2 linked regions of the Anaeromyxobacter diazotrophicus genome follow. Each later gene encodes a partner of the first gene's protein in a complex. Links are inferred from orthologs where the notes say so. Each region holds a gene or a part of one and is shown in the gene's direction. Other genes may lie near its edges.

Region 1 (16,310 bases):
CGCGGTCTCCTTCGAGGCCGAGCTGGGCCACCTCCTCTACCGGCAGAAGATGTCGTTCAACTCCCCGGTGTGGTTCAACGTCGGGGTGGAGGAGCACCCGCAGTGCAGCGCGTGCTTCATCAACGCCGTGTCCGACTCGATGGACTCGATCCTGAAGCTCGCCCACACCGAGGGCATGCTCTTCAAGTACGGGTCCGGCACCGGCTCGAACCTCTCCAAGATCCGCTCGGGCAAGGAGAAGCTCTCCGGCGGCGGCGAGGCCTCCGGCCCGGTCAGCTTCATGCGCGGGTTCGACGCCTTCGCCGGCGTCATCAAGTCGGGCGGGAAGACCCGGCGCGCGGCCAAGATGGTCATCCTGGACGCCGACCACCCGGACATCGAGGAGTTCGTCGAGTCGAAGGCGAGCGAGGAGCGGAAGGCCTGGGCGCTCATCGAGGCGGGCTACGACGGCGGCTTCAACGTGCGCGGCGGCGCCTACGACTCCGTCTTCTTCCAGAACGCCAACCACTCGGTGCGCGTCACCGACGCCTTCATGCGCGCGGTCCAGGCGGACGGCGCCTGGGCGCTCACCGCCCGCGTCGACGGCGGCGTGGTGGAGACCATCCAGGCGCGCCAGCTCATGAAGAAGATCACCGAGGCGGCCTGGCTCTGCGGCGACCCCGGCATCCAGTTCGACACCACCGTCAACGCCTGGCACACCTGCCCCAACACTGACCGCATCAACGCCTCGAACCCGTGCTCGGAGTACATGTTCCTCGATGACTCCGCGTGCAACCTGGCCTCGCTCAACCTGATGCACTTCAGGTCGATCGACGGCGGGTTCGACGCCGAGGGCTTCAAGCGCGCGGTCGACCTCACCATCCTGGCGCAGGAGATCCTGGTCTCGAACGCGCGCTACCCCACCGAGGGCATCGGCAAGAACAGCGAGGCGTACCGGCCGCTCGGCCTCGGCTACGCCAACCTGGGCGCGCTGCTCATGGCGAGCGGCCTCCCGTACGACTCCGACGCCGGCCGCGCCACCGCCGCCGCCATCACCGCGCTCATGACCGGCGAGGCCTACGCCATGAGCGCCCGCATCGCCGGCCACAAGGGGCCGTTCGCGGGCTTCGCCCAGAACCGCGAGCCGTGCCTGGCCGTCCTCGCCAAGCACGCCGCGGCGGTCGAGCGCATCGACGCGCGGCTCGCCCCGGCGGATCTGGTCGAGGCCGCCCGCGGCGCCTGGGCCGACGCGCGCCGGCTGGGCGCCGAGCACGGTGTGCGCAACGCCCAGGTGACGGTGCTCGCCCCCACCGGCACCATCGGCTTCATGATGGACTGCGACACGACCGGCATCGAGCCCGACATCGCGCTCGTGAAGTACAAGAAGCTGGTCGGCGGCGGCGTGCTCAAGATCGTGAACAACACGGTCCCGCTCGCGCTGCAGAAGCTCGGCTACGCCCCCGAGACCATCCACTCCATCCTCGCCTTCATCGACGAGGCCGAGACGATCGAGGGCGCCACCGGGCTCCGGGCCGAGCACCTGCCGGTGTTCGACTGCGCCTTCAAGCCCTCCCACGGCTCGCGGACCATCCACTACATGGGCCACATCCGGATGATGGGCGCGGTGCAGCCCTTCCTCTCCGGCGCCATCTCGAAGACGGTCAACATGCCCACCTCCGCCACCCCGGCGGACATCGAGCAGGCCTACGTCGAGTCGTGGCGGCTCGGGCTCAAGGCGGTCGCCATCTACCGCGACGGCTGCAAGCGCAGCCAGCCGCTCAACACCGCCAAGGACAAGAAGCAGGAGGAGGCGGTGGCGGCCCCGGTGGAGCGCCTCGCCCGCCGGCGGCTGCCCGACGAGCGCCGCGCCGTGACGCACAAGTTCTCCATCGGCGGCCACGAGGGCTACATGACCGTCGGCATGTACGACGACGGCGCGCCGGGCGAGCTCTTCGTCACCATGGCCAAGGAGGGCTCGGTGGTCTCGGGCCTCATGGACGGGTTCGCCACCTCCATCTCGATGGCGCTGCAGTACGGGGTGCCGCTGCAGGTGCTGTGCGACAAGTTCAGCCACATGCGGTTCGAGCCGTCGGGCTTCACCGGGAACCCGGACATCCCGATCGCGAAGTCCATCACCGACTACATCTTCCGGTGGCTGTCCCTGAAGTTCCTGCCGAGCGAGGACGCCCAGCAGGTCGAGGAGGCGAAGAAGGACCTCGCGCCCGGGGCGGCGCCCCAGGCGCCCCGGCTCGCGGCCGGCGCCTCGGTGGTGGCCTTGCCGCCGGTGGCCCGGCCGCCAGCTCCTGGCGAGAGCACGATGGTGCTCCAGCAGGACGCGCCGCCGTGCCCGACCTGCGGCAGCATCACCGTCCGCAACGGCGCCTGCTACAAGTGCATGAACTGCGGCACCACCACGGGCTGCAGCTAGCGCCGGGCTCCCCCCGGCGGCGGGGGACGAGCCCCCGCCCTACAGCTTCCCACCTGGCCGGCGGCGCTCGGACCCTCCTCCGCGCGCGCGCCGGCCGGGCGTGTTAAAAGCCCCTCCTCCGATGCCCGCCGAGAACCAGCACATCCGCAACTTCTCCATCATCGCGCACATCGATCACGGCAAGTCCACGCTCGCCGATCGGCTGCTGGAGAAGACCGGGACCGTCACCGCCCGCGAGGCGCAGGCGCAGTTCCTCGACAACATGGAGCTGGAGCGCGAGCGGGGCATCACCATCAAGGCCCAGACCATCCGGATGGCCTACCGGGCCCTGGACGGCAAGGACTACGAGCTCAACCTCATCGACACCCCCGGGCACGTCGACTTCGCCTACGAGGTCTCGCGCTCGCTGGCCGCGTGCGAGGGGGCGGTGCTGGTGGTCGACGCCAGCCAGGGCGTCGAGGCGCAGACGCTCGCCAACGTCTACCAGGCGCTCGACCACGACCTCGAGATCATCCCGGTCATCAACAAGATCGACCTCCCCAGCGCCGACGTCGAGGGCGTCCGGCGCGAGATCGAGGAGGTGATCGGCCTCGACGCGAAGGAGGCGGTGCCCACCTCGGCCAAGGAGGGCGTCGGGATCCAGGAGATCCTGGAGCAGATCGTGAAGAAGGTGCCGCCGCCGGACGGCGACCCGGCGGCCCCGCTCAAGGCCATCATCTTTGACTCGTGGTACGACTCGTACCGCGGCGTGGTCATGCTGGTGCGCGTGTTCGAGGGCACCCTCGCGCCGAAGCAGAAGATCCAGCTCTGGTCCAACAAGCGCGAGTTCGAGGTCCAGGAGCTGGGCGTCTTCGCCCCCTTCTCGCGCCCGGTGGCGCGCCTCATCGCCGGCGAGGTGGGCGTCGTCGTCGCGAACGTGAAGGACGTCCACGACGCCAAGGTGGGCGACACCATCACCGAGGTGGGCAAGCCCACCGCCGAGCCGTTCCCCGGCTTCAAGGTGATGAAGCCGATGGTCTTCTCGGGCGTCTTCCCCATCGACGCCGCCGACTACGACAACCTCCGGGACGCGCTCACGAAGCTGCGCCTCAACGACTCGGCCTTCACCTTCGAGCCGGAGACCTCCCAGGCGCTCGGGTTCGGCTTCCGCTGCGGGTACCTCGGCCTCCTCCACATGGAGATCGTCCAGGAGCGGCTCGAGCGCGAGTACGAGCTCGCCCTCATCACCACCGCCCCCTCGGTCGTCTACCGGGTCACCGACACGCAGGGCGAGGTGACCGAGATCGACAGCCCGGCCAAGCTGCCGCCGGTGCAGAAGATCGCGAAGCTCGAGGAGCCCATCCTCACCTGCCACATCCACGGCCGCACCGACGACGTGGGCGCCATCCTGAAGCTCTGCCAGGACCGGCGCGGCGTGCAGAAGGACCTGCGCTACATCGCGGCCACCCGCGTCCAGATCACCTACGACATCCCGCTCGCCGAGGTGGTGTTCGACTTCTTCGACAAGCTGAAGAGCGTCTCGCGCGGCTACGCCAGCCTCGACTACGAGCTCAAGGGCTACGAGGAGGCGGACCTCGTCAAGCTCGACTTCCTCCTCAACGGCGAGCCGGTCGACGCGCTCAGCGTCATCGTGCACCGGGAGAACTCCTACCAGCGCGGCCGCGAGCTGTGCGGCCGGCTCAAGGAGGTCATCCCGAAGCAGATGTACGAGGTGGCCATCCAGGCGGCCATCGGCGCCAAGATCATCGCCCGCGAGACGGTGAAGGCCTACCGGAAGAACGTCATCGCGAAGTGCTACGGGGGCGACATCAGCAGAAAGCGCAAGCTGCTCGAGAAGCAGAAGGAGGGCAAGAAGCGCATGAAGCAGGTGGGCTCGGTCGAGATCCCGCAGGAGGCCTTCCTGGCCGTGCTGAAGGTGGAGGATTGAGCCGCTCCGCGCCGGCGCCCGCGGCGGGGCCGGCCGTCGAGCGCGGCGAGGCGGAGCGCTTCGCCGTGGCCACCCGGCGCTTCCTGGAGCGGCGCGGCAAGCGGGTGCCGGAGCGCGCGCGGGCCGACGCGCTCGCCGCCGCCGACGCGCTGGAGGCCGCGGCCGCCTCCGGCGACCCCGAGCTGCTGGCCGAGGCGAGCGCCCGGCTCGACCTCGTCTGGCGCGACCAGCTCTCCCTGGCGGCGCGGAAGGGCGCGGTGCGCGAGCTCTTCGAGTCGGCGCTGCTGGCGCTGGTGGTGGCGCTCTGCGCCCGGACCTTCGTGGTGGAGGCGTTCAAGATCCCCTCCTCCTCGATGGTGCCGACGGTGGAGGTGGGCGACCACCTCCTCGTCTCGAAGCTCGCCTACGGGCTGCGCCTCCCGTTCGTGAACCGCTTCCTCCTCCGCTGGAGCGAGCCGCGGCGCGGCGACGTGGTGGTGTTCGCGAACCCGCGCGAGCCGGGCAAGGACTACATCAAGCGGGTGATCGGGCTCCCCGGCGACGTGGTGGAGCTGCGCGACCAGGTGGTCTACGTGAACGGCGTGCCGCAGCCGCGCGTCCCCGTCGCCGACCTCACCTACGACGAGCAGGCCGAAGGGGGCGGGCGGTGGTGGACCGAGACCTGCCCCGCCTGGAAGGAGACGCTCGCCCGCGGCCGCGTCGATTCGCCGCGCAGCGCGGTGGCGCAGGCGCTCGCCGACGCCTACGCGGGCGCCGCCCGGAGCGGCGAGGTGACGCACGTCGTGGCGCAGTGCCGCCCCGCCCGGCTGGGGGAGCGGGAGGGCCCGTTCGAGCGGGTGGCCCCCGGGCACGTCTTCGTGCTGGGCGACAACCGCGACCGGTCCGCCGACAGCCGCGCGGGCGGGGGCTGGCAGGTGCCGCTCGCGAACGTCAAGGGCCGCGCGACGGTCATCTTCTGGAGCTGGGGACGCTCGGGCTGGGCGCCCCGGGGCGGCCCCGCCGGCCTGCGGGTCGAGCGGCTTTTCAAACGGATCGAGTAGCGCTAGAAACGCCTGATCCCCATGGCCGGCCAAGGAAGGTTTGCGTCATGAACGCCGACGGCATCGAGCGCGCGCTGGCGCGCATGGCGCGCGAGGTGGTGGACCGCGCGCGGGAGCGGGGCGGTGAGCTGGCCGTGGTGGGCATCCGCCGCGGCGGCGTCCACCTCGCGAAGCGGCTCCGCAAGCACGTGGCCGCCGTCACCGGGGCCGAGCCGCCCATGGGCACGCTCGACATCGCGCTCTACCGCGACGACCTGTCGGAGCTGGCGGTGGCGCCGGTGGTCGGCCCGACCGACATCCGCTTCCCGGTCACCGGCAAGACCATCGTGCTCGTGGACGACGTCCTCTACACCGGCCGCACGGTGCGGGCGGCGCTCGACGAGCTCACCGACTTCGGCCGGCCACGGCGCGTGCTGCTGGCGGTGCTGGTCGACCGGGGCGGCCGCGAGCTCCCCATCGCCGCCGACGTGGTGGGGGTGCAGCTGGAGGTGCCGGACCGCGAGCAGGTCGAGGTGCGGCTCGTGGAGGGTGGGGCGCAACAGGACGAGGTGCTGGTCAAGCCGAGGGGGCACGCGTGATCGGGAAGCACCGCCATCTCACCGGGCTCGAGCCGCTCACCCGGGAGGAGATCCTGTCCGTGCTGGAGCTCGCTACCTCCATGAAGGAGGTGCTGCGCCGGCCGCTCAAGAAGGTCCCGACGCTGCGCGGGAAGGCGGTGGTGAACCTCTTCTTCGAGGCCTCCACCCGCACCCGCACCTCGTTCGAGACCGCCGCCAAGATCCTCTCGGCGGACGCGATCAACTGGACCTCGTCGAGCTCGTCGGTCACGAAGGGCGAGACGCTCGTCGACACCGCCCTCAACATCGAGGCGATGCACCCGGACATCCTGGTCATCCGGCACCCCGCCGGCGGCGCGCCCGAGCTGGTGGCCCAGCACGTCTCCTGCGCGGTGGTCTCGGCCGGCGACGGGGCGCACGAGCACCCGACCCAGGGGCTGCTCGACCTCTACACGCTCTCCGAGCACTTCTGCGCCGCCGGCGGCGCGCCCGCCGGCGCGGCCCCGGACTTCGGGGTGCTGGCGGGCAAGACCATCGCCATCGTGGGCGACGTCTCGCACTCGCGGGTGGCGCGCTCCGACCTGCACGGCCTCACCAAGCTCGGCGCGAAGGTCCGCGTCTGCGGCCCGCCCACCATGATCCCCCAGGGCATCGAGGCCATGGGGGCCGAGGTGCACCACCAGCTCCGGCCGGCGGTCGAGGGGGCGGACGCGGTGGTCATGCTGCGCATCCAGCACGAGCGCATCGGCGACCCGCTCATCCCCGGCACCCGCGAGTACTCCAAGTTCTGGGGCCTCAACGAGCGGAAGGCGGCGGAGTGGCTCACGCCCTCCTGCGCCATCCTCCACCCCGGCCCCATCAACCGCGGCGTCGAGCTCGCCCCCGAGGTGGCCGACGGCGCGCGCTCGGTCATCCTCGACCAGGTGGAGAACGGCGTGGCGGTGCGGATGGCGGTCCTGTACCTCCTCGCCGGCGGCGCGCACGAGGCGGCGGAAGGAGGCGCGCGCGCATGACGGACACGGTCTTCATCGAGGGCGGCCGCGTCATCGACCCGGCGAGCGGCGTCGACGGCGTCCGCACGGTGGTGGTCCGCGACGGCAAGGTGGCCGAGGTGGCGGAGCGGCTGGAGCGCCCGCGCGACGTGCGCGCGGTGGACGCCCGCGGCCGCTGGGTCACGCCCGGCTTCCTCGATCTCCACGTGCACCTGCGCGAACCGGGGCAGGAGTACAAGGAGACGGTCGCGACCGGCGCCCGGGCGGCGGCGGCCGGCGGCTTCACCGCCGTCTGCGCCATGCCGAACACCGTCCCGCCCAACGACAACACCAGCGTCACCGAGCTCATCCTGGCCCGGGCGCGGGCGGCCGGGCTGGCGCGCGTGTACCCGGTCGGCTGCATCTCCAAGGGCATGAAGGGCGAGGAGCTGGCCGAGTACGGCGAGCTCCAGGCGGCCGGCTGTGTGGCGCTCTCCGACGACGGCCGGCCGGTCGCGTCGTCGGCGCTCATGCGGCGCGCGCTCGAGTACGCCCGCGCCTTCGACCTGCCGCTCACCGTCCACGAGGAGGACCTCGCCCTGGTGGGCAAGGGCGTCATGCACGAGGGCCCGGCCGCGACCCGGCTCGGCCTGAAGGGCATCCCGGCCGCCTCCGAGGAGGTCATGGTCGCCCGCGACCTGGCGCTGCTCGAGCTCACCGGCGGGCGCCTCCACATCGCGCACCTCTCCACCGCCGGCAGCGTGCGCGCGGTGCGCGAGGCGAAGCGGCGCGGGCTCTCGGTGACGGCCGAGGTGACGCCGCACCACCTCGCGCTCACCGACGAGGACGTCGCGCGCTCGCGCTACGCCACCGCCTTCAAGATGGCGCCGCCGCTCCGCTCGGCCGCCGACCGCGCCGCCGTGCGCGAGGCGCTGGCGGACGGCACCATCGACTGCATCGCCACCGACCACGCGCCGCACTCGCCGGTCGAGAAGGACCTCGAGTTCGACGCCGCCGCGAACGGCGTGGTGGGGCTCGAGACCGCCTTCCCGGTCGGCCTGGCGCTGGTCCGGGAGGGCGTCCTCTCCGAGCGCCGCCTGGTCGAGGCGCTCACGGCCGGTCCCGCGCGCGCCTTCCGCCTCCCCGGCGGCTCGCTCGCCCGCGGCGCCCCCGCCGATCTCGCCGTGCTCGACCCCGCGCGTGAATGGCGCTGCGAGCCGGCGCTGTTCCACTCGAAGAGCAAGAACTCGCCCTGGATGGGCGCGACGCTCGTCGGCCGCTGCACCCTCACGCTGGTGGGGGGGCGGATCGTCCACGAGCTCGCCGAAGGAGGCAGATGAAGCGCGCGATCCTGGCGCTCGCCGATGGCACCGTGTTCGAGGGCACCGCGTTCGGCGCCCCTGGCGAGGCCGTGGGCGAGGTGGTCTTCAACACCTCGATGACCGGGTACCAGGAGATCCTGACCGACCCGTCGTACGTCGGGCAGATGGTCTGCATGACCTACCCGGAGCAGGGGAACTACGGCGTCAACGCAGCCGACGCCGAGTCGGTGCATCCCCACGCCACCGGCTTCATCGTCCGCAACTGGTCGGAGCAGCCGAGCTCCTGGCGCGCCGACGAAGGCATCGACGCCTACCTCAAGCAGCACCGCATCCCGGGCATCTCCGGCCTCGACACCCGCCGGCTCGCGAAGCACCTGCGCACCGCCGGCGCGCAGATGGGCGTCCTCTCCTCGGACGGCACCAGCGCCGAGGCGCTGGTGGCGCGCGCGCGCGCCCTGCCGGGCATGGAGGGGCAGGACCTCGCCACCCGCATCTCCACGAAGGAGCCGTACGTGTGGAGCGAGGTGGGCGCCGACGCCTACCAGGACGCGGAGCGCGCGCCGGCCGTGAAGCCGCGCTTCCACGTGGTGGCGTACGACTGGGGGCTGAAGCGCGCCATGCTGCGGCTGCTGGCCGAGCAGGGGTGCAAGGTCACCGTCGTCCCGAGCCTCACCCCGGGCGACGAGGTCCTGAAGCTCCGCCCGGACGGCGTCTTCCTGACCAACGGCCCGGGCGATCCGGACGCGGTGAAGGGTGCCCGCGAGAGCGTGGCGGCGCTGCTCGGCAAGGTGCCGGTCTTCGGCATCTGCCTCGGCCACCAGATCCTGGCGCTGGCGCTCGGCGGCAAGACCTACAAGCTCAAGTTCGGCCACCGCGGCGCGAACCAGCCGGTGAAGGATCTCGCCACCGGCAAGGTGGACATCACCTGCCAGAACCACGGCTTCGCCGTCGACGACCGGAGCCTGGGGAAGCGCGCCCGCGTCACGCACGTGAACCTGAACGACGGCACGGTGGAGGGGCTCGAGGTCCTCGACGCCCCCGCCTTCAGCGTCCAGTATCACCCGGAGTCCTCGCCCGGGCCGCACGACGCGCGGCAGCTGTTCGGGCGGTTCGCCACCATGATGGAGCAGCGCCGATGAGCAGCCTGTCGGAGCTCCAGGAAAAGCTCCTCTCCTGGGCCACCAGCGACACGCGCAAGGAGGAGCTGCTCGCCGCGCGGCGCGACTGGTTCGACCGCCACGGCGAGCCGCACGAGGAGGACAAGAGCTTCGAGACCCGCATGAACGGGATGCTCGACTACTACCTCTACGACTTCCGGCCGACCGGCTCGAACGAGACCACCGTCGAGCTCTTCATGCGGGAGGTCGGGCCGCAGCTCACCACCGACGACCTCGCCATCTACCGGGTGCTGGCGAAGAGCGTCCACGGGCTCTTCGAGGTGAAGAAGATCAAGAAGGGCGAGGTGCGGCTGCGAGACGTCTTCACCGACGTGGTGTACGACGTCACCGAGCGGCGGCAGATGCTGGGCCTGGAGAAGGGCGACATCCTCGAGGCGCGGCTGCTCCCGCACGAGGGCCGGCTCTTCTTCTCCGGCGCCTTCCTGTATCACCCGCAGGAGGTGCGCAAGCTCATCCTCAACGAGGTGAAGCGGCAGAAGAAGGAGGCGGGGAAGGGCGGCCCGCCCATCGACGTGCCGGGCTTCGTGGCCAGCCTCTCCCGGATGGCGCTCAAGCTGGAGCGCTACCGCAACGTGAAGGTCGAGTCGCTCTACGACTTCCGCCCCGAGGCGCGGCCGCTCTCCACCCCGCCGCCGCGCTCCCGGGGCGAGGGGTAGAGCGCCGTGAGCGGCCCGCCCGGCGAGCTGCCGCCGCCGCTGCCGCCGCCCCCCGCCGGCGCGCCCGGGCCTACCCGGGCGCCGGGCGAGGACAAGATCCTGCTCGTCCTCTGCTACCTCGGGCTGCTCGCGCTGGTGCCTTACCTCGTCGCGCGGGAGGCGCCGCTGGTGCGCTTCCACGCGCGCCAGGGGCTGGCGCTCGGGCTGCTGGGCGTCGGCTGCGCCGGGCTCGCGCTCGTGCCGTACCTCGGGTTCATCGGCCACCTGGGGCTGGCGGGCGTGCTGGTCCTTTCCATCGTCGGCATCGTGAAGGCGCTCGACGGCGTGAGCTGGCGCGCCCCGGTGGCGGCGGACGTGGCGGACCGGCTGCAGCTCTGAACCGGACGTCCCCGTCCGCCTCGGCCGGGCGCCTCAAAAAGCCAGCTTGGGACCGGCGCCCGCCTCGGCGGCGGAGGGCGGGTCGCGGCGCCGCTGCCGGGCCAGGTCCTCGCGGGTCAGGCCCGCCTCGGCGAGGACCTGCCGGCTCGCGAAGATGGGGGCCCGCGCCGCGACCGCCAGCGCGATCGAGTCGGAGGGGCGCGCCTCGAGCTCGAGCCGGCGGTCGCCCTGCTGCAGCACGACGCGGCCCCGGAACAGCGCCGCCTGCTCGCCCTCGATGGCGACGCGCGCGACGCGCCCGCCCAGCGCCGCGATGGCGTGCTCCAGCAGGTCGGCGCTGCCTGGACGGCCGGGGGGCCCTCGCCTGAGCCGCCGGTCGAGGGCCGCGCCCTCGGTCTGGCCCACGAAGATGGGCAGCATCGTCCCGGAGGGCTTCGCGCGCAGGACGAGCAGGCTGCCCGACTCCGCCTCGAGCGGGAGCACGCCCGCGACCTCCACCTCGACCAGCTCCGCGCGCCCGCCGGGAGGCGCGGCCCCGAGCGAGGTCGCCCCGGCGAGCAGCGACGCGAGGAGCGTTCCGGACCAGGCCTGCATGGCGTCCCCCTCCGCCCGCGGGCGCCGGGCGGCTCGGGAGGAAGATGGGCACGCCGCGGGGCAGGCGCCGCGCCTACTCGTCGTCGACGTCGCGCTCCGGCTCGTCCTCCTCGAGCTCCTCGTCGTCGTCGCCCGCGCCCTCGTCGTCGTCCTCGCCCGCCTCGCCGGCCGCGCGCCCCGGGCGTTCGCGGTCGAAGGGCGGCGGCAGGTCGTCGCTCTCCACCTCGGCGATGAGCTGGAACTTGGGCCGGAGCCGGGCGACGTGCCCGAACAGCTCCTCGAGCGCGCCGGAGAGCGCCTCGGCGGTGGCGCGCGGCACGCGCGCGTCGCAGCCGGGGCACTGCAGCCGCGGCTCGTCGAGCAGCTCCGCCACGTCCAGCTCGAAGCTCGTGTCGCAGGCCTGGCAGGTGAGATCGAGGGTCATCGTGAGCGGCTCCTCGCGGGCACGGCGGGTGGAGGATGTGCGGCGCCGCGGCCGGCGTCAACGCGGGGGACGCAGCCTTTGCGCAGCGCGCGGCCTATTTCGCGGAGCGTGCGCCGCCGCACGGGCAGGCAGGCGTGCGCCATCTCAGGGAAATACCGGGAATTGCGGCATCTTGCCGCGCCCGTGCGGCTCGGCGGTCCGTGTGGGGAAGCTGGCCCGCTTCGTGAAAGGTGCGCGGACGCGTTTTCCCCCCGTCCCCAGAGGTCCGCACCGCATGGAACTCCTGAAGCAGTCCTTCGAGCTGCTCGAGAAGCGGGAGCTCGCGCCGAAGGTGAACCTGTACAAGGTCCGCGCGCCGCAGGTGGCGCGCGCGCGCAAGGCCGGGCAGTTCGTCATCATCCGCGTCTGCGAGGGCAGCGAGCGCATCCCGCTCACCATCGCCGACGCCGACCCGGTGGCGGGCACCGTCACCCTGGTCGTGCAGGAGGTGGGCTCCACCACGGCGCGCATGGCGCAGGTGAAGGTGGGCGAGCGCTTCGCCGACCTGCTCGGCCCGCTCGGCGCCCCCACCCACGTCGCCAAGATCGGCACGGTCGTCTGCGTGGGCGGCGGCATCGGCATCGCGCCGGTCCACCCCATCGCGCAGGCGCTCAAGGCGGCCGGGAACCGCGTCATCGGCGTGCTCGCCGCGCGGAACACCGGGCTGCTCTTCTTCCGGGACGAGATGCGGAAGGCGTGCGACGAGGTCCGCGTGTGGACCGACGACGGCAGCGAGGGGAAGAAGGGCCTCGCCACCGACGCCATCAAGGAGATCCAGGCCGAGGTGGGCCAGATCGCCGAGGTGGTCGCCATCGGGCCGGTGCCGATGATGAAGTTCGTCTCGAAGCTCACCAAGGAGCTCGGGATCAAGACGCAGGTGTCGCTCAACCCGGTCATGGTGGACGGCACCGGGATGTGCGGCGGCTGCCGCGTCTCGGTGGACGGCAAGAGCAAGTTCGTGTGCGTGGACGGGCCGGAGTTCGACGGCCACCAGGTCGACTTCGACGAGCTGTCCCGCCGGCAGGCCATCTACAAGGAAGACGAGCGCCGCGCCATGGAGCGGCTGGTGAAGGAGGTGCGGTGATGGCGCCCACGATCGCCCCGGTCCCGAAGGACCTCAAGAAGCGCTTCCAGACCCCGCGCCAGGAGATGCCGGCGCAGGATCCGATCGCCCGCGGCAAGAACTTCCAGGAGGTGACGCTCGGCCTCGAGGCGGAGGCCGCGAAGCTCGAGGCCTACCGCTGCATCTACTGCAAGGAGCCGGAGTGCGTGCAGGGCTGCCCGGTCGGCATCGACATCCCGGGCTTCCTGCACGAGGTGGAGAAGGGCAACTTCGCCGAGGCGCTCGGCATCCTCAAGTCGACGAACCTGCTCCCCGCCATCTGCGGCCGCGTCTGCCCGCAGGAGGAGCAGTGCGAGTCGCTGTGCAAGACCGGCAAGTCCAAGGGTAACCGCCCGGTCGCGATCGGCCGCGTCGAGCGGTTCCTCGCCGACTGGGAGCGCGCCGGCGGCATCGCGAAGCCGGTCGAGGTCGCCCCGCCGACGGGGAAGAAGGTGGCGGTGGTGGGCTCCGGCCCCGCCGGCCTGGCCTGCGCCGCGGACCTCGCCAAGCTCGGCCACAAGGTGATCGTGTTCGAGGCCTTCCACAAGCCGGGCGGCGTGCTCGTCTACGGCATCCCCGAGTTCCGCCTCCCCAAGGCCATCGTGGCGAAGGAGATCGCGAACCTCGAGAAGATGGGCGTCGACATCGTCTGCGACTTCGCGGTCGGCCTCACCGCAACCATCGAGGACCTGCAGAAGGCCTTCGACGCCATCTTCGTCGCCACCGGCGCCGGCCTCCCGTACTTCATGGACCTCCCGGGCGAGAACCTGGGCGGCATCTACTCCGCCAACGAGTACCTGACGCGCGTGAACCTCATGGGCGCGTTCGACCCGGAGCACAACGACACCCCGGTCGTGCGCGGCAAGAACGTGGTGGTGGTGGGCGGCGGCAACGTCGCCATGGACGCCGCCCGCACCGCGCTCCGCCTGGGGGCGGAGAAGGTGCGGCTCGTCTACCGCCGCTCGCACGACGAGATGCCGGCCCGCGAGGAGGAGATCGAGCACGCCGAGGAGGAGGGGATCGACTTCACGCTCCTCACCACCCCGGTGCGGTACCTCGGCGACGACAAGGGCCGCGTGGTGGCGGTCGAGTGCCGCAAGATGGAGCTGGGCGAGCCCGGCCCGGACGGCCGCCGCAAGCCGGTCGAGGTCGCGGGCAGCGAGCACCAGTTCCCCGCCGACGTGGTGGTGGTCTCCATCGGCAACGGCCCGAACCCGCTCGTGCCCCGCACGACGCCGGGCCTGGAGACGAAGAAGGGCAAGATCGTCGCCCGCGACGGCTCCGGCCGCACCTCGATGAAGGGCGTCTTCGCCGGCGGCGACATCGTGCTCGGCGCGGCGACCGTCATCCTCGCCATGGGCGCCGGCCGCCAGGCGGCCGCCTCGATCCACGAGTACCTGCAGACGGGCACCTGGTAGCGAGCCGCCCTCGGACGCCTCCGGCGGCCCGGCGCGCACCCCGCGCGCCGGGCCGTTCCATTTCCGGGCGGGCGTGACAGAGTGGGGCGCATGCCGCGCGCCCTGCTCCTCGTCAACGCCGACGACCTCGGCTACGACCCCGCCATCGACCGCGGGATCCTGGAGGCGCACGCCCGCGGGCTCGTCACCTCGGCCACCGCCATGGTCGAGACGCCCTTCGCCGAGCGCGCGCTGGCGGAGGCGCCCCCCTCGCTCGACCTCGGGCTCCACGCCGTCGTCCCGGCCGCCGCCGGGGCGGCCGAGGTGGAGGACCTGCTCGCGGCGCAGCTGGCGCGCTTCCGGACGCTGCGCGGCGCGCCGCCGACGCACCTCGACAGCCACAAGCACGCCCACCTCGCGCCCGGCGCGCTGCCGGCCTTCGCCCGGGCGGCGCGGCGCGAGGGGATCCCGCTGCGCGCCCTCGACGGCGCGCAGCGCGCGCGGCTCGCGGCCGAGGGGGTCCTCGTCGCGGACGCGTTCCTGGGCGACGCGGCGCTCCGCCCGTGCTGGACCGAGGCGCGGCTCCTCGCCGCCCTGGCGGCGCTGCCGGCGGGGAGGGTGGAGCTCATGTGCCACCCCGGCCACGCGCCGACCCACGCCCGCACGAGCTTCGCCGCCGAGCGGGAGGTGGAGCTCGGCGCGCTCTGTTCGGGGGCGGCCCGCCGCGCGCTCGAGGCGGCCGGCGCGGCGCTGGCCGGGTTCGCCGAGGCGTTTCGCGGAGGTCCGTGAGCGCCGCCCGGCCGGGTCGGGCGGAGGGTGCGTCAGGTGGCGCAACCCCGCGTGGGATCTGGGACAAACAGCGGCCGCAGCGGCTTTACACCGCAGGGGTCGCGGTGTATTGAACGCTCTCACCCCCTTCAGCGATCCGAGGAGCCCCTGCGATGGCCGACGCGAAGCCGGTAGTCCCGAAGGACGGCGCCAAGATCACCCTCACGAACGGCAAGCTCTCCGTGCCGGACCGGCCGATCATGCCCTTCATCGAGGGCGACGGCACCGGCCGCGACATCTGGCGGGCGAGCGTCCGGGTGCTCGACGCCGCGGTCGAGAAGGCCTACGGCGGCAAGCGCCAGATCCGGTGGATGGAGGTGTACGCCGGCGAGAAGGCGTTCACCAAGTTCAACAACTGGCTGCCCGACGAGACCATCGCCGCCTTCCGCGAGTACCTCATCGGCATCAAGGGCCCGCTCACCACGCCCATCGGCGGCGGCATCCGCTCGCTCAACGTCGCGCTGCGCCAGCTGCTCGACCTGTACGTCTGCCTGCGGCCGGTGCGCTGGTTCAAGGGCGTGCCCTCGCCGGTGAAGAACCCGCAGAAGGTCGACATGGTGATCTTCCGCGAGAACACCGAGGACATCTACGCCGGCATCGAGTGGGAGGCCGGCAGCGAGCAGGTGAAGAAGATCCTCGGCTTCATCGAGAAGGAGTTCCCGAAGGAGTTCAAGAAGATCCGGTTCCCGGGCTCCGCCGGCCTCGGCATCAAGGCCGTCTCCCGCGAAGGCACCGAGCGGCTCGTCCGCGCGGCCATCGAGTTCGCGCTGAAGAACAAGAGGAAGAGCGTCACCCTCGTCCACAAGGGCAACATCATGAAGTTCACGGAGGGTGCGTTCCGGAACTGGGGGTACGCGCTGGCCGAGAAGGAGTTCGCCGACAAGGTCTACACCTGGGATCAGTGGGAGCGGACCAAGGCGCAGCAGGGCGAGGACGCCGCCAACGCCGAGCAGAAGGCGGCGCTCCAGTCCGGCAAGGTGCTGGTCAAGGACGCCATCGCCGACATCACGCTGCAGCAGGTCCTGACGCGGCCCGACGAGTTCGACGTCATCGCCACCCTCAACCTGAACGGCGACTACCTGTCCGACGCGCTGGCGGCGCAGGTGGGCGGCATCGGCATCGCCCCGGGCGGCAACGCCAACTACGTCACCGGGCACGCCATCTTCGAGGCGACCCACGGCACCGCCCCCAAGTACGCCGACCTCGACAAGGTGAACCCCGGCTCGGTCATCCTCTCCGGCGAGATGATGTTCCGGCACATGGGCTGGGTCGAGGCGGCGGATCGCATCATCAAGGGCATGGACGGCGCGATCGGCGCCCACCACGTCACCTACGACTTCGCCCGCCTCATGAAGCAGGAGGGCGTCTCCGACACGGTCGAGGTGAAGTGCTCGCAGTTCGGCGACGAGATCATCAAGCACATGTAGGGCGCGGCCTTCGCGCCGGGAGGGACCCCGTGGCTTCACGCAAGAAGATCGCGCTCATCGGCG
Region 2 (13,517 bases), on another replicon or contig:
GCCGCCGCGCTCGGCGCCGAGGCCGAGGCGGGGACGAAGCTCGTGGTGGTGGTGGACGACGCCTACTACGGGATGTTCTACGAGGAGGGCCTCCAGACCGAGTCCATCTTCGGGAAGCTCGTCCGCAGCTCGCCCAACCTCCTCGCCATCAAGATCGACGGCGCCACCAAGGAGGAGTTCGTCTGGGGGCTGCGGGTCGGCTTCGTCACCTTCGGCGTGAAGAACGGCACCGCCGCCGCCTACAAGGCGCTCGAGGACAAGACCGCCGGCCTCATCCGCGCCTACGTCTCGAACATCTCCAACCCCTCGCAGTCCATCGTGCTGAAGGCGCTCGGCGACCCCGAGTTCCGCGCCCAGCAGGCGGAGAAGGTGGCGGTGCTGCGCGGGCGGGCCAAGGTGGTGGCGCAGGAGTGCCGCCGCCCCGAGTACGCCGACTGCTGGGACGTGTACCCCTTCAACAGCGGCTACTTCATGTGCTTGCGCGTGAAGGGCGCCGGGGCGGACGCGGTGCGCCTGCGCCTCCTCGAGGACCATGGCGTCGGCACCATCGCGCTCGGCGAGCGCGAGCTGCGGGTCGCCTTCTCCTGCCTCACCGAGCAACAGATCCCGAACGTCTTCTCGGCCGCGGCCAAGGCGGTGCGGGCGGTGCGCGGGAAGTAGGGCGCGCGCCTCCCTGCACCTTCACGCTTCGGGAAAGCCGAAGCGATCCTGCCGAATTTCTGCCGTTGTCTCCGCCGCCCGGACCTGCGATAGGGTCGGGGAGGCCGGAGGCGCGACCGCGTCCGCGGCCGCGCGGAAGATCGTCCCCGGCCTCCCGCGTTCAACGCTCGCCCTCGACGCTCGCCTACCGCTCCGACCATGCGCCTCGACCTCGTCTCCCGTCTCACCGCGGCCTCGCTCCGGCGCTGGCGCGTCTTCCTCGCCGGCGCCGTGCTGGCGAGCGTGGCGTCGTTCTGGCTCGCCTCCCACCTCGAGATCCGCTCCAGCTTCGAGGAGCTCCTCCCGGAGGACGTGCCGAGCGTGCGCCACGCGAAGGAGCTCGCCCGGCGCGTCGGCGGCGACGGCACGATCCTGGTCGAGGTCGAGTCGCTCGACGGGCCCGGGGGGCTCGCGCGCGCCGAGGCCATGGCGGTGAAGCTGACCGAGGACTTCCGCGCCCTGCGCCCGGACGTCATCCGCGCGGTCGAGTCGGACGTGCGGCCGGTCGAGCGCTGGTACACCGATCACTGGCCGATGTTCCTGCCCCTGGACACGCTCCGGCAGGCGCAGCGCGACCTCGTGGGCGCGCTCGGCAGCGCCAAGGCCAAGCTGAACCCGGCGATGAACCTCCTCGGCGAGGACGAGGACGCGCTGCCCGCGGGCGAGCTCCGCCTCGACCTGTCGCGGCGGGAGGGACTCGGGGACCTCCTCGATCCGACGAAGCCGGGGCCGCGCGAGCAGGTCGCGAAGCGCTTCGAGCGGTTCGCGGACGGCTTCATGGTCCACCCGGATCGGCGCTCGGTCACCATCCTGCTGCGCCCGACCGGCACCAGCCTCGGCGTGGGCGAGGTCCGGGTGGTGCTCGACCGGATCCGCGCCACCATCGACCGGCACCAGCCGGAGCTGAAGGCCGACCGGCTCTACGTCGGGGTCGGCGGCAGCTACGCCATCCTGCTCGCCGAGTACGAGTCCATCGTGAAGGACGCGGCCATCTCGTTCGCGATCGTGATGGCGCTCGTGCTGCTCTCGATCGTGGCGTTCTACCGCGAGATCCGGCCGGTGCTGGCGCTGGCGGGTGCGCTGCTGGCCGGGATCGCCGCCACCTTCGGCCTCACCTGGCTGGTCATCGGGTACCTCAACACGCAGACCGCCTTCCTGGGCTCGATCGTGGTGGGGACCGGCGTCAACTACGGGATCGTCTACCTGGCGCGGGTGAGCCAGCTGCGGCGGCGCGGCGCCTCGCTGGAGGAGGCCTGCCAGGAGGGGGCGAGCGCCGCGGTCAAGGGCACGCTCCTCGCCTCGGTCGGAACCAGCGTCGCGTTCGGCACGCTGCTCGTCGCCACCAACCGCGGCTTCCGCCACTTCGGGTTCATCGGCGGGGTGGGCGTCCTCCTGTGCTGGGTCGCCACCTTCGCGCTGATCCCGGCCCTCCTCGCGGCGCTGGAGCGCCTCCGGCCCTACCGGGCCCCGGCGGCCGCCGCCTCGGTGGACCGCGGCAGCCTGCTCATCGACCGCCTGCTCCGGCGCCCGCGCGCCATCGCGGCCGGGTTCGCGGTGCTCACCGCCGCGTCGCTCGCCGTCTTCGTCTGGCACCTGCCGAACGCGATGGAGCGCAACCTCGACAACCTCACCAACGACGCCACCGGCGGCGAGGAGCTGCGCCGCGACCACGCGCGGGCCCGCGAGGCCCTCGGGACGTCGGTGGCGGGCGCCATCGCGCTCCTGCCGACGCGCGACGGGGCGGACGCCTACTGCGACGCGCTCCGGCAGCGGATGAAGGAGCAGCCGCGGCTCGCGCAGCTCATCGAGAGCTGCGAGACGGTCGCCACCGTGATCCCCTCGCACCAGGAGGAGAAGCTCGCCATCCTGCGCGACCTCGGCGACCGGCTCACCGATCGCGTCCTCGCGCACCTCCCGGCGGACCAGGCGCGCCGCGCGCGCGAGATCCGGGCGCAGCTGGCGGAGCAGCGGCTCCTCGGCGACGACGAGGGGCCGCCGTCGCTCGTGGACCAGTACCGCGAGCGCGACGGGACCGTCGGGCGGCTCGCGTTCGTCCGCGCGCGCGGCGACGCGAAGCTCGAGCTCGGCCCCAACCTGCGGGCGTACGCCGCGGGCGTGCGCGACGTCCCGGTGGCCGGGGGGAAGTACGACGCGGCCGGGGCGGACATCGTGGTGGCCGACCTGCTCGAGGACATCGAGCGGCAGGGGCCGCGGGTCACGCTCCTCTCCTTCCTGTGCGTCTGCGCGCTGGTGGTGGTGTTCTTCCGGACCCGGGCGCGGAGCGCGCTCCTCCTGCTCTCGCTCGGCTCGGGCGTCGCCCTCATGGCGGGCTTCGCCACCGTGACCGGCATCAAGATCAACTTCTTCAACTTCATCGTCTTCCCGATCACGTTCGGGATCGCGGTCGACTACGGCGCGAACGTCCTCTCGCGCATGGTCTCCCGGAGGAACGTCGCGCCCGCGCTGAAGGAGGTGGGCGGCGCGGTCATCCTGTGCTCCTGGACCACCATCGTCGGCTACGGGTCGCTCATCCTGTCGTTCAACCGCGCCCTGCGGTCGTTCGGCTGGTACGCCATGCTGGGCGAGCTGACCACGCTCGTCACCGCGATCGTGCTCCTGCCCGCCCTGGCGAAGCTCTTCCCCGGCGAGTCCTGGATGGCGCGCCCCGGCGAGGCGATCCTGGGCGAGGACGATCCGCCGGCCGCGGCCGACGGGGACGACCGGCGCGCGGCGGGGTGAGCGGCCGGCGCGCGGGGGCGGTCCGTCACGCGGCCCGGCGCGCCACCGCCACGCACCCCACCACCGCCGCCGCCACGATCCAGAGGACCGGCGGCACCGCCTCCCCGAGGAGCAGCGCCGAGAGCGCCAGGCTGAGGAACGGCTGCAGGAGCTGCACCTGCCCGACGCGGGCGATGCCGCCCAGCGCCAGGCCGCGATACCAGGCGAAGAAGCCGAGGAACATGCTGACCAGGCTCTGGTACCCGAAGGCGGCCCAGCTCGACGCGGGCACCGGGCCGTGGGGGCGCGTGGCCCACACCGGCCAGGGCAAGAGCGGCAGGGCGAGGACGAGCGCCCAGGAGATGGTCTGCCAGCTGCCCAGCGTGCGCGCCGCCTTCCCCCCCGCGACGTAGCCGAACGCGACCAGGACGACCGCGGCCAGCATGAGGGCGTCGCCGCGGGAGAGCCGGAGCGGCGCGCCCGCCCCGCCGGCGCGCCACAGCGCGAAGCCGACCACCAGCGCGCAGCCGGCAGCCGAGGCCGCCCAGAACGCGGGGCCGTGCCGCTCGCGCGCGAGGAGCGCCGCCACCGCGGCGGTGAGGAGCGGGGCCGTGCCGAGGATGACCGAGGCGTGCGCCGCGGGCATGTCGCGCAGGGCGAGCGTCGAGAGCACCGGGAAGCCGAGCACCACCCCGCCCACCACCAGCGCGAGCCAGCGCCACTCCAGGCCCGCCGGCGCGCGGGGGCGGCGCCAGGTGAGGAGGAGCGCCGAGAGGATCCCCGCCACGAGCGCCCGGCCCAGGCTCACGAAGAGCGGGTCGAGGTGCAGCGCCGCCATCCGCGCGGTGGGCAGGGAGCCGGCGAAGGTGAGGATGCCCAGGAACCCCCAGGCCAGGCCGCGGCGGACGGCGGCGGGCGAGGGGCCCGCGCCGGCGTCGCCGCGCGGGGGGGCGGCTGGGGGCGGTCCGGCGGCGGGGCGCATGGGGGGTGGGCTCTAGCCCGGCGGCAGGCGGCCTGTCGAGCGAATCGCGGGCGCGCGGAGCGCGCGCGGACGCGTTCCAGCCCCGGCGGGCGGTGTGCTAGGTTGCGCGCCCATGCCCCGCCGCACCGACATCAAGAAGATCATGATCGTGGGGTCCGGCCCCATCGTCATCGGCCAGGCCTGCGAGTTCGACTACTCCGGCGTCCAGGCCTGCAAGGCCTTGCAGGAGGAGGGCTTCGAGGTCGTCCTCCTCAACTCGAACCCGGCCACCATCATGACCGATCCGGTCTTCGCCGACCGGACCTACCTCGAGCCGATCACGCCCGAGTTCGCCGAGCAGATCCTGGCGCGCGAGAAGCCCGACGCGCTCCTGCCGACGCTCGGCGGGCAGACGGCGCTCAACCTGGCGGTCGCGCTCGCCCGGAACGGCGCGCTGGCGCGCCACGGGGTGCAGCTCATCGGCGCCTCCCTCCAGGCGATCGAGAAGGCCGAGGACCGGCAGCTCTTCAAGCAGGCGATGGACCGCGTCGGCGTGGAGATGCCGCGGTCCGGCTACGCCACCGGCTTCGAGGAGGCGAAGCGGATGGCCGACGAGATCGGCTTCCCCATCATCCTCCGGCCCTCCTTCACCATGGGGGGTGAGGGCGGCGGCGTCGCCTACAACCGCGAGGAGTTCGAGGAGCTGGCGCGGCGCGCCCTGCAGCTCTCGCCCAACCACACGATCCTGGTCGAGGAGTCGATCATCGGGTGGAAGGAGTACGAGCTCGAGGTGATGCGCGACCGGAACGACAACGTCGTCATCATCTGCTCCATCGAGAACCTCGACCCGATGGGCGTCCACACCGGCGACTCCATCACCGTCGCGCCCATCCAGACGCTGACGGACAAGGAGTACCAGCGGATGCGGGACGCCTCGGTCCGCATCATCCGCGAGATCGGCGTCGACACCGGCGGGTCGAACATCCAGTTCGGGGTCCACCCGAAGACCGGCCGCCAGGTCGTCATCGAGATGAACCCGCGCGTCTCCCGCAGCTCCGCGCTGGCCTCGAAGGCGACCGGGTTCCCCATCGCCAAGATCGCGGCCAAGCTCGCCGTCGGCTACACGCTCGACGAGATCAAGAACGACATCACCCGCGAGACGCCGGCCAGCTTCGAGCCGACCATCGACTACGTGGTCACGAAGATCCCGCGCTTCGCCTTCGAGAAGTTCAAGGGCGCCGACGACACCCTCACCACCCAGATGAAGTCGGTGGGCGAGGTGATGGCCATCGGCCGCACCTTCCAGGAGAGCTTCCAGAAGGCGCTGCGCGGGCTCGAGATCGACCGGGCCGGCCTGGAGTCGCCGCTCGGGAAGAAGCCGGGCGCCGCCTACACGGAGGCGGAGCTCGGCCGTATCCGCGACGAGATGCGGGTGCCGCGCGCCCACCGGATCTTCTGGGTGGGGGAGGGGCTCCGGGCCGGGATGAGCGTGGAGGAGGTGCACGGCATCACCTTCATCGACCCCTGGTTCCTGCGCGCGATCCAGGGCCTGGTGCGAGAGGAGGCCGCGCTCGCCCGCGGCCTGCCCGAGGGCGCCGCCGGCTGGAAGCGCGTGAAGGCCATGGGCTTCTCGGACCGGCGGCTGGCGCAGCTCGCCGGGGCGAAGGAGGCGCAGGTGCGGGAGGCGCGCTGGAAGGCGGGCGTCCACCCGGTCTTCAAGCGCGTCGACACCTGCGCGGCGGAGTTCGAGGCCTACACCCCCTACCTCTACTCCTCGTACGAGGAGGAGTGCGAGGCGGCCCCGACCGGCCGGCGCAAGGTCATGATCCTGGGCGGCGGCCCGAACCGCATCGGCCAGGGCATCGAGTTCGACTACTGCTGCGTGCACGCCAGCTTCGCGCTCAGGCAGGCCGGGTTCGAGACCATCATGGTCAACTGCAACCCGGAGACGGTCTCGACCGACTACGACACCTCCGACCGCCTCTACTTCGAGCCGCTCACGCTCGAGGACGTGCTCGAGATCGTGCGCGTCGAGAAGCCGGAGGGGCTCATCGTCCAGTACGGCGGCCAGACGCCGCTCAAGCTGGCGGTGCCGCTCGACGAGCTCTCGGTCCCCATCCTCGGCACCACCCCGGACGCCATCGACCGCGCCGAGGACCGCGAGCGCTTCTCGCAGCTCATCGAGAAGCTCGGGCTGCGCCAGCCGGAGAACGGGGTCGCCCGGAGCGCCGAGGAGGCGTTCAAGGTGGCGCACCGCATCGGCTACCCGGTCATGGTGCGGCCCTCGTACGTGCTGGGCGGCCGCGCGATGGAGGTGGTCCACGACGACGCCGACCTCCGCAGCTACCTGACCGAGGCGGTGCAGGCCTCGAACGAGCGCCCGGTCCTCATCGACCGCTTCCTGCGCGACGCGGCCGAGGTGGACGTGGACGTCGTCTCCGACGGGACGGCGGTGGTGGTGGGCGGGATCATGGAGCACATCGAGGAGGCCGGCATCCACTCCGGCGACTCGGCCTGCGCGCTGCCGCCGTACAGCCTCTCGCCGGAGCTGGTGGCGGAGATCGAGCGGCAGTCGATCGCGCTCGCCCGGGAGCTCCAGGTGAAGGGGCTCATGAACGTGCAGTTCGCCGTCCAGGGCGGCGACGTCTACGTCCTCGAGGTGAACCCGCGCGCCAGCCGCACCGTGCCATTCGTGGGCAAGGCCACCGGCGTGTCGTTCGCCAAGGTGGCGGCGCTCGCCATGGTCGGGAAGACGCTCGCGGAGCAGGGGCTCTCCGCCCGGCCGCAGCCGCAGCACGTCTCGGTGAAGGAGGCGGTGTTCCCCTTCGCGCGCTTCCGCGGGGTGGACACGGTGCTCGGGCCGGAGATGCGCTCCACCGGCGAGGTCATGGGCATCGCCTCCGACTTCTACAGCGCCTTCTGGAAGGCGCAGGCCGCGGCGGGCAACACGCTCCCGCGCGACGGCGCCGGGCTGCGGGCGTTCGTGTCGGTGAAGGACGGCGACAAGCCCGGCCTGGCCGACGTCTGCCGGCGGCTGCTGGCGCTCGGCTTCGAGGTGCTCGCCACGCGCGGCACGGCGGCGTTCCTGGCGGAGCGCGGCCTCGCCACCACGCTGGTGCAGAAGGTCCAGGAGGGGCGCCCGTCCATCGTCGACCGCATCAAGGACGGCGACGTGCACCTCGTCTTCAACACCACCGCCGGGAAGCGCGAGATCGCCGACAGCTACTCGATCCGGCGCGAGACGCTCATGAAGGGCGTGCCGTACTTCACCACCCTGACCGGGGCGCGGGCGGCGGTGGGGGCCATCGAGGCGGCGCGCGCCGGGCGCCCGGAGGCTCGCTCGCTGCAGGAGTACCACCAGGTGGCCGCGCCGAAGCGTTGACATCACGGGCGGGCTGAAGCACGATTCTCCGAGCGGCCGCCCCTCCGGGCGGCCGCGGTCTTTTTACTGGAAGGGACGTCATGGCCGATCAGCGCATGCCCATCACGAAGAGCGGGCTCGAGCGGCTCAAGCAGGAGCTCAAGCGCCTCAAGGCGGTGGAGCGGCCGAAGATCGTGAAGGAGATCGCCGAGGCGCGCTCGCACGGCGACCTCTCCGAGAACGCCGAGTACCACGCCGCCAAGGACAAGCAGTCGCACCTCGAGGGCCGCCTCCTGCAGGTGGAGGACTGGATCGCGCGCGCCGAGGTGATCGACGTCTCGAAGCTCAAGGGCGACCGGGTCGTCTTCGGCGCCACCGTCACCCTGGCCGACGGCGACTCGGGCGACGAGGTGCGCTACCAGGTCGTGGGCGAGCTCGAGGCGGACCTCAAGAAGGGCAAGATCAGCGTCACCTCGCCCATCGCGCGGGCGCTCATCGGCAAGCAGGAGGGCGACGTCGCGCAGGTGAAGTCGCCCGGCGGCCAGCGCGAGTACGAGATCGTGAGCGTCGAGTTCGTCGAGGAGGAGCTGTCCGCGGGCGACGAGGCGTAGCCCGCGGCAGCGACGCCCCGTGCCCGGCAGCGCCAGCGGCAGCCCGCCACGCGGGGCGGCGCCCGGGGCGCTGGCCGCGGCGCAGCACCTCGCGGCGCTCGTGCCGCCGCTCCGGTTCGCCGCGCGCGACGGTTTCGCCGGCCTGCCGCGGCTCTCCGGGTTCGGCGAGCTCGTGCAGGGCGCGGTCGCCCGGGCCCGCGAGGCCGGTGCGCCGGACTCCGCGGCGCTGCGGGGGCTCTCGGCCGAGGCGGAGCGGTTCGAGGCGCGTCCGCTGGCGGAGAAGCGCCAGGCGCTCCTGCGCGTAGCCGGTCACCTCTCGGCGCTGGTGCCAGTCCCCGAGGAGCTGCGCGAGCTGGCCGCGCGGGGGAGGGTGGCGCGGGGGGAGGGGAAGGGGACCTCGACCGCGACCTCGACCGCGACCGCGACCTCGACCGCGACCTCGACCGCGACCTCGACCCCGACCTCGACCCCGACCTCGACGTCCGCGACGATCCGCCCGGCACGGGGTTCCCCATCGCTCCATTCTCCCTCTCCCCCACCGGGGGAGAGGGCCAGGGAGAGGGGGCCGCTCGGCGAGAGCGCCGTCGCCTCCCCCCCGCCGCCCCGCGACGCGAAGGAGCGCGCCGCCCGCCGGGCGCGCCTCCGCACCAAGCTCGCCGAGCTCCCGCGCGCCCACCCCGCCCCCCGGGCGCTCCTCGAGGAGCGCGGGTACCTCACCGTCGAGGACGCGCTCGCCTTCTGGCCCAAGGCGTACCAGGACCGCGCGCGGGCGAGCACCCTGGCCGAGCTGCGCGCCGGGGAGCCGGGCATCGCCGTGGGCGAGGTGCGCAGCGCCAAGCAGGCGCGCATGCGCAGCGGCAAGCCGCTCCTGCGGGTGGACCTCGCCGACGCCACCGGCCGGCTCGACCTCGTCTTCTTCAACCCGCCGCCCTGGCGGGCGAAGCAGCTCACGGCGGGGGAGACGCTGCTCGTCTCGGGCAAGGTGACGGAGGGCTTCGGCGGCCGCCGCCAGATGAGCCAGCCGGAGGTGGAGAAGCTCTCGCCGGGCGACTCGGCCAACTTCGGCCGCATCGTGCCGTTCTACGCCGGCCCGGCGGACTACCAGCACCCCGCGCTGCGCAAGCTCATGAAGCGGCTCTGCGACGAGCTCGCGCCCTTCACGGTGGACGACCTGCCCGCCGACGTGCGCGCCCGGCGCGAGCTCCTCCCGGCCGGGCAGGCGCTGCGCGAGGCGCACTTCCCGCCCGAGGGGACCGACCCGGCGGCCGCGGCCGAGCGCGCCACGCCCGCCTTCCGGCGGCTGGTGTTCGAGGAGCTCTTCTTCCTGCAGCTCGCCCTGGCGCAGCGGCGGCGCGGGCTGCGCCGAGACCCCGGCATCGCCTTCGCGGCTGGCCCGGAGGAGGTGGCCCGGGCGACCGCGCTCCTGCCGTTCCAGCTCACCGGCGCGCAGCGCCGCGCGCTCGACGAGATCGCGCGCGACATGGCGCGGCCCGAGCCCATGCACCGGCTCCTGCAGGGTGACGTGGGCAGCGGCAAGACCGCCGTCGCCTTCGCCGCCATGATGCTGGCGGTCCGGTCGGGCCACCAGGCGGCGCTCATGGCGCCGACCGAGATCCTCGCCGAGCAGCACGCCCGCACCATGCGCCGCTGGCTCGAGGGCACCGGGGTCGAGCTGGCGCTGGTCGGCGCCTCCGCGCGCGGGAAGGCGCAGCGGGACGCGCGCGCCGCGCTCGCCTCCGGGAAGGCGCGGCTCGCGGTCGGCACCCACGCGCTCATCGAGGAGGACGTGGGGCTCGACCGGCTGGGGCTGGTGGTGGTGGACGAGCAGCACCGCTTCGGCGTGCTGCAGCGGGCGAAGCTCATCGGGAAGGGGGGCCGCCCGGACGTGCTCGTCATGACCGCCACCCCCATCCCGCGCACGCTGGCGCTCGCGTTCTACGGCGACCTCGACCAGTCCAAGATCGACGAGCTGCCGCCGGGCCGGACGCCGGTGGAGACGAAGGTGTTCGGCGACTCGCAGCGCAAGCGCGCCTACGAGCTCGCCCGGCGCGAGCTCGAGGGTGGGCGGCAGGTGTACGTCGTCTACCCGCTCGTGGCCGAGTCGGAGAAGAGCGACCTCGCCGACGCCACCACCGGCGCGGCCGAGCTGGCCCGGGTCTTCGCCGGGCACGAGGTGGCGCTCCTGCACGGGCAGATGAAGGCGGACGAGAAGGACGCCGTGATGGCCCGGTTCCGCGCCGGCGAGGTGGGGGTGCTCGTCGCCACCACCGTGATCGAGGTCGGCGTCGACGTCCCCAACGCCACCGTCATGATCGTGGAGCACGCCGAGCGGTTCGGCCTCTCCCAGCTCCACCAGCTCCGCGGCCGCGTCGGGCGCGGCGCGGCGCGGAGCCACTGCCTGCTGGTGGCGCACTTCAAGCGGACGAGCGACGAGGCCCGGGAGCGCCTGAGGGTGATGGAGGCGACCCAGGACGGCTTCGAGCTCGCCCGCGCCGACCTGCGCATCCGCGGGCCGGGCGAGCTCGTCGGGACCCGGCAGTCGGGGCAGAAGCTCTTCGCCATCGCCGACCTGTACCGGGACGAGGCCATCCTGGAGGAGGCGCGCGAGGAGGCGTTCGCCCTGGTGGAGGCCGACCCCGAGCTGCGGCGCCCCGAGCACGCGGCCGCCGCGGAGGCGCTCGCGGAGCGGTGGGCGGGCCGCCTCTCGCTCGCGCAGATCGGCTGACCGGCCTACACTCGCCTCGTGAGCAGAGCGCTCGCGAGGCAGCTCTCCGAGATGGGGATCCGCGACCCGCGCGTGCTGCGCGCGGTGGAGCAGGTGCCGCGGCAGCTCTTCGTGCCGCCGGCGCTGCGGCGCGAGGCCGAGTCCGACCGGCCGCTCCCCATCGGCTTCGGCCAGACCATCTCCCAGCCCTTCATCGTCGCGCTCATGACCGAGGCGCTCCAGCTCACGGGCAGCGAGCGGGTGCTCGAGGTGGGCACCGGCTCCGGCTACCAGACGGCCCTGCTCGCGCTGCTCGCGCGCGAGGTGTGGTCGGTGGAGATCGTCCCCGAGCTCTCCGCGCAGGCCGCCGCGGCGCTCCGCACGCTCGGCCTCGAGAACGCGCGCCTCCGGGTGGGGGACGGCCGGGAGGGCTGGCCCGAGGCCGCCCCGTTCGACCGGATCGCCGTCACCGCCGCGCCCGCGGCGGTGCCCGAGCCGCTCCTCGCCCAGCTCGCGCCGGGCGGGCGCCTCGTCATCCCGGTGGGCGCCGACCCCGAGCTGCAGCAGCTCGAGCTCCTCGTCCGCGGCAGCGACGGCGTGACCACCACCACCCACCTCCTCCCCGTCCGCTTCGTGCCGCTCGTGGGCGGCGGCGGGTGAGCCTTCTGGTATTCTCGGGCGATGGCGCGCTGCCCCCTCTGCGACCACGAGCAGGCGCTCGGCGACGCGTGCGACGTCTGCGGGCGCGCCCTGCGCGGCGCGGGGGTGGTGCGGGTGCCGGTGCAGCTGCTGGAGGGCCTGGACCCGACCGGGTACGCGTCGGCCCCGGCGCCGTCCGGCGCGGCGATGCCCGAGCTCGAGCCCACCGGCGTCTCCGCCGTCCCGGCGGTGGCGGGGCCGCGCGAGGCGTGGGTCGAGGCGACGGCGCAGGAGGCCGTGGCGGTGGCCGTCGAGCCGCTCGAGGTCGAGCGGACGTCGGGGGACGGCGAGCGCTCGCCGCGCGAGGCGGTCGTGCGCTGCCGGTACTGCGGCGAGCTGGTACCCGAGGGCGAGGCCTTCTGCCTGCGCTGCGCCATGCACATCGGCTCCCGGGCGAGCGCCCCGGAGGCCTTCGTGGAGCAGGTGCGCTGCCGGGCGTGTGGCGCCGCCGGGAGCGGCGAGCGTTGCCACGCTTGTGGGGAGCGCCTGCCGGAGCCCGAGGCGGGCTAGGAGGGGCCGAGCGCGCCCCTTGCCAAGCGGGCGCGCTTTCGGCAAGTTGGGCGACCCTGGTCATGAAAACATTCAACGACCCCGACGTGTTCGCGCGCGTGAAGCGCCTCCCGCTGTACGTCTTCACCATCACCGATCGCCTGCGCGACGCTGCCGTCGCGCGCGGCGTGGACGTGGTCGACTTCTCGATGGGAAATCCGGACGGCGCCGCGCCGCCGCTGGCCGTCGAGACGCTGCGCGCCGCGGCCCTCGACCAGCGCTACCACCGGTACATGAACCCGCGCGGCATCCCCGAGCTGCGCCGGGCGGCCGCGGCCTGGTTCGAGCGGCGGCACGGGATCGCGCTCGACCCCGAGCGCGAGGTGATGGCGACCATCGGCTCGAAGGACGGCATCGGCCACGCCATGGTGGCGCTGCTGCAGGAGGGCGACGCGGTGCTCGCGCCGACGCCCACCTACCCCATCCACGCCTTCGGCGCGCTGCTCGCCGGCGGCGAGACCATCCCGGTGCCGGTCGGGCCGGGGGTGGACTTCATGGAGTCGCTCTTCACCGCCGCGGAGAAGGCGGAGCGGCGGCCCCGCGGGCTGGTGGTGAACTTCCCCGGCAACCCCAGCACCGCCGTCGCCACCCCGGAGCTGTTCCAGAAGATCGTGAAGTTCGCCGAGGCGCGCGACCTCTTCATCGTCTCCGATTGCGCGTACTGCGACATCGTCTTCGACGGCGGCCCGGCGCCCTTCATGCTCCAGGTGCCCGGCGCGCGCGAGCGGACGCTCGAGTTCGTCTCGATGTCGAAGAGCTACAACATGGCCGGGTTCCGGGTCGGCTTCGCCGCCGGCAACCACGCGCTGGTGGCCGCGCTGGCCCGCGTGAAGAGCTACCTCGACTACGGGCTCTTCGGCGCGGTGCAGCTCGCGGCGGCGGCCGTGCTGGACGGCTGCGACGCGTTCCCGGCCGAGGTGTGCGCCAAGTACCGGCGGCGCCGCGACGCGCTGGTGCGCGACTTCGGAGCGGCCGGCTGGCCCATCCCCAGCCCGGCGGCCAGCATGTTCGCCTGGGCGCCCATCCCGGACCAGCTGCGGCACCTCGGCTCGCTCGAGTTCGCGCGGCGGCTCATCGAGGAGGCGGGCGTCTGCGTCTCGCCCGGCATCGGCTTCGGCCCGGCCGGCGAGGGGTACGTGCGGATCGCGCTCGTCGAGGACGAGCCGCGCATCGCCAAGGCGGCGGAGCGGGTGGGTGAGTTCCTGCGCAAGGCGG

What was found.
Region 2: the proteins of carA (region 1) and carB are in contact, whole or in part, in a solved structure (PDB 1KEE), measured with the Escherichia coli proteins. The link is inferred for Anaeromyxobacter diazotrophicus from one-to-one orthologs.

What each region holds. Positions count from the first base shown.
Region 1 is NZ_BJTG01000004.1:355,533-371,842, forward strand. The notes cover bases 7,302-10,300. They hold carA (glutamine-hydrolyzing carbamoyl-phosphate synthase small subunit), read left to right. Parts: upstream 7,302-8,238; coding sequence 8,239-9,363; downstream 9,364-10,300. Other genes in these bases: HWY08_RS10280 (dihydroorotase), read left to right, coding at 7,302-8,242; HWY08_RS10290 (DUF7986 domain-containing protein), read left to right, coding at 9,360-10,058; HWY08_RS10295 (magnetosome magnetite crystal formation protein family), read left to right, coding at 10,065-10,300. Outside these bases: HWY08_RS10255 (vitamin B12-dependent ribonucleotide reductase), read left to right, coding at 1-2,407; lepA (translation elongation factor 4), read left to right, coding at 2,529-4,334; lepB (signal peptidase I), read left to right, coding at 4,331-5,374; bifunctional pyr operon transcriptional regulator/uracil phosphoribosyltransferase PyrR, read left to right, coding at 5,311-5,952; HWY08_RS10275 (aspartate carbamoyltransferase catalytic subunit), read left to right, coding at 5,949-6,944; more of HWY08_RS10280, read left to right, coding at 6,941-7,301; more of HWY08_RS10295, read left to right, coding at 10,301-10,436; HWY08_RS10300 (bifunctional nuclease family protein), read right to left, coding at 10,470-11,030; HWY08_RS10305 (hypothetical protein), read right to left, coding at 11,104-11,454; HWY08_RS10310 (sulfide/dihydroorotate dehydrogenase-like FAD/NAD-binding protein), read left to right, coding at 11,729-12,577; gltA (NADPH-dependent glutamate synthase), read left to right, coding at 12,577-14,013; HWY08_RS10320 (ChbG/HpnK family deacetylase), read left to right, coding at 14,104-14,781; icd (NADP-dependent isocitrate dehydrogenase), read left to right, coding at 14,934-16,247; mdh (malate dehydrogenase), read left to right, coding at 16,277-16,310. UniProt on the Escherichia coli protein: Small subunit of the glutamine-dependent carbamoyl phosphate synthetase (CPSase).
Region 2 is NZ_BJTG01000007.1:312,124-325,640, forward strand. The notes cover bases 4,141-7,960. They hold carB (carbamoyl-phosphate synthase large subunit), read left to right. Parts: upstream 4,141-4,511; coding sequence 4,512-7,760; downstream 7,761-7,960. Other genes in these bases: HWY08_RS15975 (DMT family transporter), read right to left, coding at 4,141-4,399; greA (transcription elongation factor GreA), read left to right, coding at 7,841-7,960. Outside these bases: HWY08_RS15965 (aminotransferase class I/II-fold pyridoxal phosphate-dependent enzyme), read left to right, coding at 1-660; HWY08_RS15970 (efflux RND transporter permease subunit), read left to right, coding at 859-3,438; more of HWY08_RS15975, read right to left, coding at 3,464-4,140; more of greA, read left to right, coding at 7,961-8,350; ATP-dependent DNA helicase RecG, read left to right, coding at 8,370-11,075; HWY08_RS15995 (protein-L-isoaspartate(D-aspartate) O-methyltransferase), read left to right, coding at 11,094-11,714; HWY08_RS16000 (hypothetical protein), read left to right, coding at 11,736-12,263; HWY08_RS16005 (aminotransferase class I/II-fold pyridoxal phosphate-dependent enzyme), read left to right, coding at 12,326-13,517. UniProt on the Escherichia coli protein: Large subunit of the glutamine-dependent carbamoyl phosphate synthetase (CPSase).